DNA from 2 places in the Kitasatospora sp. NPDC058243 genome. Region 2 is predicted to be linked to the other one. Evidence: riboswitches for the same ligand, from Rfam matches in the RefSeq annotation. Region 2 holds a riboswitch; the other holds the start of a gene.

The links. Region 2 has a riboswitch for cobalamin ahead of ACFVX9_RS06665 (FecCD family ABC transporter permease). Riboswitches for the same ligand answer to the same signal wherever they lie in the genome.
Region 1: linked by a shared signal. The riboswitch ahead of ACFVX9_RS09785 (peptidase) and the one ahead of ACFVX9_RS06665 (FecCD family ABC transporter permease) in region 2 are both predicted to bind cobalamin.

Annotation. Positions count from the first base shown of each region.
Region 1 covers NZ_JBHVWW010000010.1:30,906-35,043, reverse strand. Annotated here, with positions in the region: gene ACFVX9_RS09795 (hypothetical protein) at 1-200, shown strand, start outside; gene ACFVX9_RS09790 (flagellar hook-length control protein FliK) at 336-815, opposite strand; gene ACFVX9_RS09785 (peptidase) at 846-1,919, opposite strand; cobalamin riboswitch at 2,019-2,159, opposite strand; gene ACFVX9_RS09780 (enoyl-CoA hydratase) at 2,227-3,003, opposite strand; gene mmsB (3-hydroxyisobutyrate dehydrogenase) at 3,000-3,932, opposite strand; gene ACFVX9_RS09770 (enoyl-CoA hydratase/isomerase family protein) at 3,929-4,138, opposite strand, start outside.
Region 2 covers NZ_JBHVWW010000006.1:73,134-77,271, forward strand. Annotated here, with positions in the region: gene ACFVX9_RS06655 (ABC transporter substrate-binding protein) at 1-349, opposite strand, end outside; gene ACFVX9_RS06660 (ABC transporter ATP-binding protein) at 372-1,136, opposite strand; gene ACFVX9_RS06665 (FecCD family ABC transporter permease) at 1,136-2,218, opposite strand; cobalamin riboswitch at 2,308-2,447, opposite strand; gene sodN (superoxide dismutase, Ni) at 2,536-2,931, opposite strand; gene sodX (nickel-type superoxide dismutase maturation protease) at 3,119-3,574, shown strand; gene ACFVX9_RS06680 (CGNR zinc finger domain-containing protein) at 3,597-4,138, opposite strand, start outside.

The DNA of each region.
Region 1 (4,138 bases), on a different contig from region 2:
TCGTGGCGACCGTACTCACCGGCGGCTACGCCCATGAGGACGAGTTGCTGGTGCGCCCGGACCCGGAGGAGTGGGGACCTCAACCGGCCCGGCCACTCTGGACACCCGCCTACGACTGGACCGGCAAGGACTGGGGCGCGGAGTGGGGCATCACCTGGTACCGGCCCACCGGGTCGACGGAAATGCCCTGGACCAGGTAGCGGTGATCCGCCGACCTGGCATTCGCCCCTTCGCTCGCCCGGCGGCGCCGAACGTCCCGCGCCGTCTGAACCCCGCACCGCCGGTGCCCCGGCCCCCCTTCCGGGGGGGCCGGGGCACCGGGGTGTCTCCGGAGGTCAGGGCGCGGTGACGCCCGGCTGGGCGCCGGCGCCGAAGGACCAGCCCTCGACGTCGCCGGGTGCCGGGTTGTAGCTGCCCGCGCCCAGGTTGCTGTACGACCAGGGGCCGCCGTGCTGGGCGTGCCAGTACGACCAGTAGGCGCTGCCGGTGGGGTTGGTGCAGGTCGTCGGCAGGGCGTTGATGGTGCAGACGAAGCCCGGGTAGCGCGGGTGGAAGGTGTACGCGAACCCGGCGCCGGTCAGCGCGGCCAGGCCGCTGGCGGGGTCGCCGGGTGCGCAGCCGGTCTGGATACCGCCGCCGACGGCGGTGAAGTCGACCACGACGGTGACGCCGGTGGTGCCGTCGCAGGCGGCGGCCTGCGCCTTCGGGGCCTGGACGGCGGAGACGCCGAGCAGGCCGGCGGTCAGGGCAACGGCGGCGGCGATCGAGCCGAGGGTGCGGCGGGCCGGGCGCGCGGGCGCCGGGGTGTCGGTCATCGGAGCTCTCCTCTCGGGGTCAGCGGGTGGTCAGCGGGTGGTCGCCGGGCAGGCCGGCACGGGCGCGTCCGGGCGGGCACCGGCGGCGGAGAGGGTGGCCAGCGGGGTGCCGGCCAGGCCGAGGACGGCCTGCGCGGTGGCCCGGGCGCCGGTGGCCGGGTTGAAGCCGGTCGCGTCGTAGGCGACCGCCCCCCGCACCGCCGGGTCGGTGGCGCAACCCTGCTGGAGCTTGACCAGGCTGCTCCAGCCCTTGAGTCCGGCCCCGAAGCGCCCGCCGGCCAGCAGTGCCTGCGTGGCGAGGCCGGTGGTGTTGGCGTTGGACGCGGCGGCCCCGGCGGCCGGGAAGCCGCCGTCGGCGTTCTGGTGGGCGGTCAGCCAGCCGAGCCCGGCGTTGGCCTTGGCGGTGCGGCCGGTGGCGGCGAGGGCCTGGGCGGCGAGCGCGGTGGCGTCCGGGTCGCTGGTGCAGGTGGCCTGGCCGAAGGCGACCGGGTAGCCGCCGTCCGCGCACTGGCTGTTGGCGAGGAAGTCGACGGCCGCGGCCGGGGCGCCACCGGTCGTGCGGTGCAGGGCGATCAGGGCCAGGGACTGGCCGAAGGCGTTGCTGTAGTCGCCCCACTGCGAGCGGTCGGAGAACCGGCCCTCGGCGGTCTGGAGCGAGCGCAGGCGGGCCGGCAGGTCGACGCCGCCGAAGGCCGTCGGGTTCCCGCCGCGCACCTCGACGGCGAGCAGCAGCTTGGCGGTCGCCCCGGCGTAGGCCTCGGTGGTGCCGTCGCCGAGGTAGCCGCTGATGATCTCGGGCTTGGCCAGCCAGGCGGTGGCCTTCGCGGCGGCCTGGTCGGAGCTGCGCGAGGCGGCGAAGGCCAGTACGGCGTCGATGGTCAGGCCCTGGTCGGGGTAGGCGGTCCCGTTGAAGACGGACTCGAAGTGGTCGCCGTCGACGAGCTGGCGGGCGAGCCAGCCGCCCGCGGCGGCGTCGGGGCGGATCGTCGAGGACGAGGTCGCGGCGGCAGGCGCGGCCTGGGCGGCAGCGGCCGCCGGGAGGACGGTGGCGAGGGCGAGCGCGGGTATCGCGAAGAGGCGCAGGGGGCGTCGGAACGGGGACACGGTGGGCCTTTCCGGGCCCGCACGCAGGGGCCCGGAGGGCGGCGGCAACAAGCCGGGCAGCCCTCGGAGCTCCGGCCCGCAGACCACGACGGGAGGAGGGGACGACACACCTCCGCCGCCGGGTACTCGGGCTCGCCGCCGACGTGGAGTCGGCGGCCTACCGTTGCGGGTCAGCGCCGGATTCGAACCGGACTTCCCCCAGCGGCGGAGTCACAACTTGACGGCCCATCATGGCGATACGGAAAAGATCCGGTCAAGGGTTCGTGCGTCACATCGCGCCACATCGCGCCGCGAACTGCTCGGACCGTCAGCGGTTGAGGAACTCCGGCGGGCGCTTCTCGGCGAAGGCCGCCATGCCCTCCTTCTGGTCCGCCGTGGCGAACGTGGCGTGGAACAGGCGCCGTTCGAAGCGCACGCCCTCGGCGAGCGTGGTCTCGTACGAGCGGTTGACGCTCTCCTTGAGCATGACCGCCGCCGGGGTGGACATCGCCGCGATCGTCTCGGCCACCGTCAGGGCCTCGGCCAGCAGCTGGTCCGCCGGGACGATCCGGGAGACCAGGCCGGCCCGCTCGGCCTCCTCGGCGCCCATCATCCGGCCGGTCAGGCACAGTTCCATCGCCTTCGCCTTGCCGACCGCCCGGGTCAGCCGCTGCGAACCGCCGATGCCCGGGATCACGCCGAGCTTGATCTCCGGCTGCCCGAACTTCGCGGTGTCCGCCGCCAGCAGGATGTCGCACAGCATCGCCAGCTCGCAGCCGCCGCCCAGCGCGTAGCCCGCCACCGCCGCCACCACGGGCTTGCGCAGCGCGGCGAAGCGGTCCCAGGCGGCGAACCAGTCGCCGAGGTAGGCGTCGACGAAGTCGAGGGACTGCATCTCCTTGATGTCGGCGCCGGCCGCGAAGGCCTTCTCCGAGCCGGTGATGACCAGGCAGCCGATCTCCGGGTCACGGTCGAACTCCGTTGCCGCCTGCACGACTTCGTTCATCAGGAGGGTGTTGAGCGCGTTGAGCGCCTTGGGCCGGTCGAGCGTGATCAGCCCCACCCGGCCCTTGCGCTCGACCAGGATCGTCTCGTAGCCGGTCACTTGCCGTCCTCCCTCAGGGTGGTGATGATCGCCGAGAAGTCCAGGCCGGCGCCGTCGTCGGCCTGCGCGAAGTCCGCGTACAGCTGTGCCGCCCTGCGTCCGAGTTCGGTGGGCAGGCCGGCGGCGTCGGCGGCCCCGGCGGCGAGGCCGAGGTCCTTGGCCATCAGGGCGGCGGCGAACCCGGCCGCGTAGTCGCGGTTGGCCGGGCTGGTCGGCACCGGTCCGGGGACGGGGCAGTTGGTGGTGAGCGCCCAGCACTGGCCGGAGGCGGTCGAGGCGACGTCGTAGAGGGCCTGGTGGCTGAGCCCGAGGCTCTCCCCGAGCACGAAGGCCTCGCTGACCGCGATCATCGAGATGCCCAGGATCATGTTGTTGCAGATCTTCGCGGCCTGCCCCGCACCGGGGGGTCCGCAGTGCACGACCTTGCGGCCCATCGCCTCCAGCACCGGTCGAGCCGCCTCGAAGTCCGGCTCGGCGGCTCCGACCATGAAGGTGAGGCTCGCGGCCGTGGCACCGACCACCCCGCCGGAGACCGGCGCGTCCACGGCCCGGTGCCCGGCGTGCACGGCGAGGTCGTGCGCCGCCCGGGCGTCCGCGACGTCGATCGTGGAGCAGTCGACGAAGAGCGTTCCCGGGCGGGCGGCGGGCAGCAGGTCCGCGTAGGCGGCCAGCACGTGTCGGCCGGCCGGCAGCATGCTGATGACGACGTCGGCCTCCCGCGCCACCTCGGTCGCGGACCGCGCCGGACGGACGCCGTTCTCCGTCCGGGACGCCCGCCGCAGTGCCTCGGGCGCCAGGTCGTAGCCGGTCACGGTGTGTCCGGCCGTGGCGAGGTTGGCGGCCATCGGGCCGCCCATGTTGCCGAGTCCGATGAATCCGATGACTCCGTTGGATCCGTTGAATCCGTTGAATCCGTTGCGGTGGGTCACCAGCGCTCCAGGGGTGTGGTGGGGGCCAGGCCGAGTTCCCGGTCGCCGAGCGGGGCGAAGTAGCGGGCCACCGTGGCGGGCTCGACGGCGCTCAGCGTCGACGGGTTCCACCGCGGGGAGCGGTCCTTGTCGATCACCTGGGCGCGGATCCCCTCGGCCAGGTCCGGCGTGGAGAGCGCCACACAGGAGGTCCGGTACTCCTGGTC
Region 2 (4,138 bases):
TGGCGCCCAGCACGATCTCCTTGGTGATCTCCTTCTTGGAGAGCCACGCGGTCTGCTGGTAGCCGTCCTTCCAGGCGACTTGGTCGACCCGGCCCTTGTCGTCGGGCATCACGTAGCCGGCCATCCGGTCGGCCAGGCCGAGGGCGAGCATCAGCTCGGTGATGCCGACGTCGTTGGTCACCGTCCGGGCGGGCTTCTGCGGGAAGGTGAGCTTGGTGCCGCAGTTCTCCACGGTCACCGGGTAGTGGGCGGAGGCGGCGGTGGCGTCGCCGCTCGGGGCGATCTCGGCGCCGCAGGCGGTGAGCCCGAGGGTGAGCAGGGCGGTGATGGCAACGGCCTTGGTGCGCACGGGGGTTCCTTCGGGGGGTGGGTCAGATCCGGTCGAAGAGCAGTTGGACGGCGCCGGTCACCGGGTGCCGGACGGGGGTGGCCCGGACGCCGAACACCTCGGCCAGCAGGGCGGGTCGGAGCACCTCGGCGGGCGGCCCCGAGGCGACGATCCGGCCGGCCCGCAGCACGTACAGCAGGTCGCAGTGGCCGGCCGCCAGGTTGAGGTCGTGCAGCGCGGTGAGCACCGTCGGGCCGGCCTCCCGGACCAGCGCCAGCACGTCCAACTGGTGGGCGATGTCCAGGTGGTTGGTGGGCTCGTCCAGCACCAGCAGCCGGGGCTCCTGGACCAGCGCGCGGGCGATCAGCACCCGCTGCTTCTCGCCGCCGGACAGGCTCAGGAAGCCCCGCCCGGCCAACTGCTCGGCGCCGACCTTGCGCAGCGCCTCGGTGCAGCGGGCGTGGTCGTCCGCGCCCGGGCCGCCCAGGCCGCGCCGGTGCGGCAGCCGGCCCATGGCGACCACCTCGGCCACCGTGAAGTCGAACTCGGCGGAGTGCTCCTGGGGGAGCGCGGCCACCCGCCGGGCGGCCTCGCGCGCGGTCAGCGCGTGCAGGTCCGTGCCGTCCAGCAGGACGGCCCCGGCGGCCGGCCGCAACGCCCGGTAGACGCAGCGCAGCAGCGTCGACTTGCCGCTGCCGTTCGGTCCGATCAGCCCGACCACCTGCCCGGCGGCGGCGTCCAGGGCGACGTCGTGGACCAGCCGGGCACCGGCCAGCTCGACCGAGACGGAGTCCAGGGCGAGATCCATCAGCGGCCTCCGAAGGAATAGCCGCGACGGCGCATCAGCAGCAGGAAACAGGGCACCCCGAGCACCGCGGTGACCACCCCGACCGGCAGTTCGGCGGGCGCCAGCAGGGTGCGCGAGACGATGTCCACCCAGACCAGCAGCAGCGCCCCGGCGAGCGGCGCGACCAGCAGCACCCGGCGGTGCCCGGCGCCGACCAGCATCCGGGCCAGGTGCGGCACCATCAGCCCGACGAAGCCGATCGCCCCGCTGACGGCCACCACCGTGCCGGTGACGGCGGCGGTCACCACGAACAGCTCGCGGCGCAGCCGGTCCGGGTCCACGCCCAGCGAGGCGGCCGTCTCGTCGCCCATGGCGAGCGCGTCCAGCCGGCCGGCGGCGCAGGCCAGGTACGCCAGGCCGGCCAGCACGGTGGTGGCGGCGATCGGCACCGAGCCCCAGGTGGCGCCGCCGAGGCTGCCGAGCAGCCACATCATGGCGTCCCTGGCGGCCTCGCCGCGGGCGGCCGCGAAGACCATCAGCGCGGTGACGGCGGAGAAGCCGTAGGAGAGCGCGGTGCCGGTGAGCACCAGCCGCAGCGGGGTGAGCCCGTAGGCCGTCCGCGCCGCGAGGTAGACCAGCACCATGGCGACCAGCGCGGAGCCGAACGCGGAGGCCGAGATCGCCCACACCCCGAGCGAGGCGAAGGCGCCGAGCAGCAGCACCGCGTTGGCGCCGACGGCCGCGCCGGAGGAGATGCCGAGCACGAACGGGTCGGCCAGCGCGTTGCGCACCAGGGCCTGGACGGCGACCCCGGTGGCGGCCAGCCCGGCGCCGACCACGGCGGCCAGCACGGCACGTGGCAGCCGGATCTCCCAGACGATCGCGTAGGCGGCGGCCTCGTCCGCCTCCAGCCGTCCGCCCGTCAGCCCGGCGGCCAGCAGCCGCAGGACGCGGGGCAGGCCGATCCCGGAGGCGCCCAGCGCCACGCCGCAGAGCAGCGAGAGCAGCAGGGCGGCGGCCAGGCCGACGGCGAGCGGGAGGGCGGGTATTCGGCGGGCGGGCGGGCTCGTTGCGCCACTGCCCGCGGCTGCGGTGCTGCTCACGGTGCGCCTTGCCTCGGGCCGCGGGTGCGCGGGGGCGGCACCGGTCGGGCGCGGGCCCGGGCGCCATCCCCTCGCAGTCCACGGCGAGTTGTCGGGAGTTCAGCGGCCGGGGGCGATCGGGCTGGCGCGGCCCAGGGGGCCGTGCTCACCGTTGCGGGTCAGCGCCGGATTCACACCGGACTTCCCCCTCGGACGCCCTGGCAGCATAACAGCCACTCAGGCTAGGCAACCCTTACCGGGCTCGGGTGGGGCGTGAACGCACGACCGCCCCCGTCCGGGCTCGCGGACGGGGGCGGTCGGGTGGCGACGCGTCAGGCTCAGGCCTGCTTGGTCTCCCAGAAGATCTTGTCGACCTCGGCGATCAGGTCCAGCAGGGCCTGGCCGGTGGCGGGGTCGGTGGACGCCTTGGCGGCCGAGGCGGCCTTCAGGGTGTCGTTGATCAGCTGGTGCAGCTGCGGGTACTTCTCGAAGTGCGGGGCCTTGAAGTAGTCGCTCCACAGCACCGAGATGTGGTGCTTGACGGCCTCGGCACGCTGCTCCTTGATGATCAGGGCGCGGGTGCGGAAAGCCGGGTCCTCGTTGGCCTGGTACTTCTCCTGGGTGCCCTTGACCGACTCGGCCTCGATCCGGGCCTGCGCCGGGTCGTACACGCCGCAGGGCAGGTCACAGTGGGCGTGGGCGGTGGCGCGCGGTGCAAACAGACGAGAGAACATGGGAGTCCTTCCTTAGATCGTCTTCCCGCGCCCGAGATTACCCTTCCGCCCCCGGGGTTTCGCGATCGGGCGGTGGGCCTAGGGCAAAAGGCGGACCCGGAACCGGGGTAATCCGGACATCGAACGGATCGAACGGGGTGACGGTCCGTACGGCAGACTGGGACCGGTCGGTCCGGGAGGAGGAGTCGTGGCGCGGAGCACGGAACCGGCGGGCACGGAACCCCGGGGGCGGGGCGGCGGCGCGGTGCCGTTCGGGCTGGTCGACGTGGCGGGCCCGTCGATGGTCCCGACCCTGCGCGAGGGCGACCAGTTGCTGGTGCGCTACGGCGCGCCGATCCGGCCCGGCGCGGTGGTGCTCTTCCGGCACCCCTTCCAGCAGGACCTGCTGGTGGTGAAGCGGGCCGCCGAGCGGCGTCCGAGGGGCTGGTGGCTGTTGTCCGACAACCGGCCGGTGGACAGCGACAGCCGCAGCTACGGCCCGGTCCCGGACGAACTGGTGCTCGGCCGGGTGCTGCTGAGGCTGCGCCCGCGCCCGGCCTGGCTGGCGCCGGGGCGGCGGCTGGAGCGGCTGCTGCTGAGCACCCGGCTGGCCCGGGTGCCGGGCCTGGCCCGCCGCCTGGGCGTCTGGGCGGAGCAGCTCTGACCCCCTGGGCCCTGCCGGGGACCTAGCCGGCGGCGCCGAGTGCCGCGGCCTCGGCCTCCTGGCGCTTGCGGGCCCGGTACGCGGCGACGTTGGCGCGGGTCGCGCAGCGGTCCGAGCAGTAGCGGCGGGAGCGGTTGGTCGAGGTGTCCAGGTAGGCGTTGCGGCAGGGCGCGGCCTGGCAGATGCCGAGCCGGTCGGCGCCCAGCTCGGTCAGGTGGACGGCCAGGCCCATGCAGGCGACCGCGCTGAAGTGCGCGGTGGCGGTCGGCGAGTTGTCGGCCAGGTGCAGGTGCCAGCGCGGCCGGCCGGCGTCGTCCAGGTAGTCGTGCCCGGAGACCAGCGGGCTGACCGGGTACTCCATCAGCAGGCTGTTCAGCAGGTCGACGCCCCGGATCTCGTCGCCCTCGGCGGCGGCCTCGAAGACCCCGCGCAGCCTGGTCCGCACCGCCCGCAGCCGGGGCAGGTCGGACTCGTCGGCCTGTGCGGCGGCCCGCGAGGAGTCGGAGAACAGGCCGCGCACCGCGTCCACGGACGTCAGCGTGTCGGTGCCGCGTTCGGGCTCCT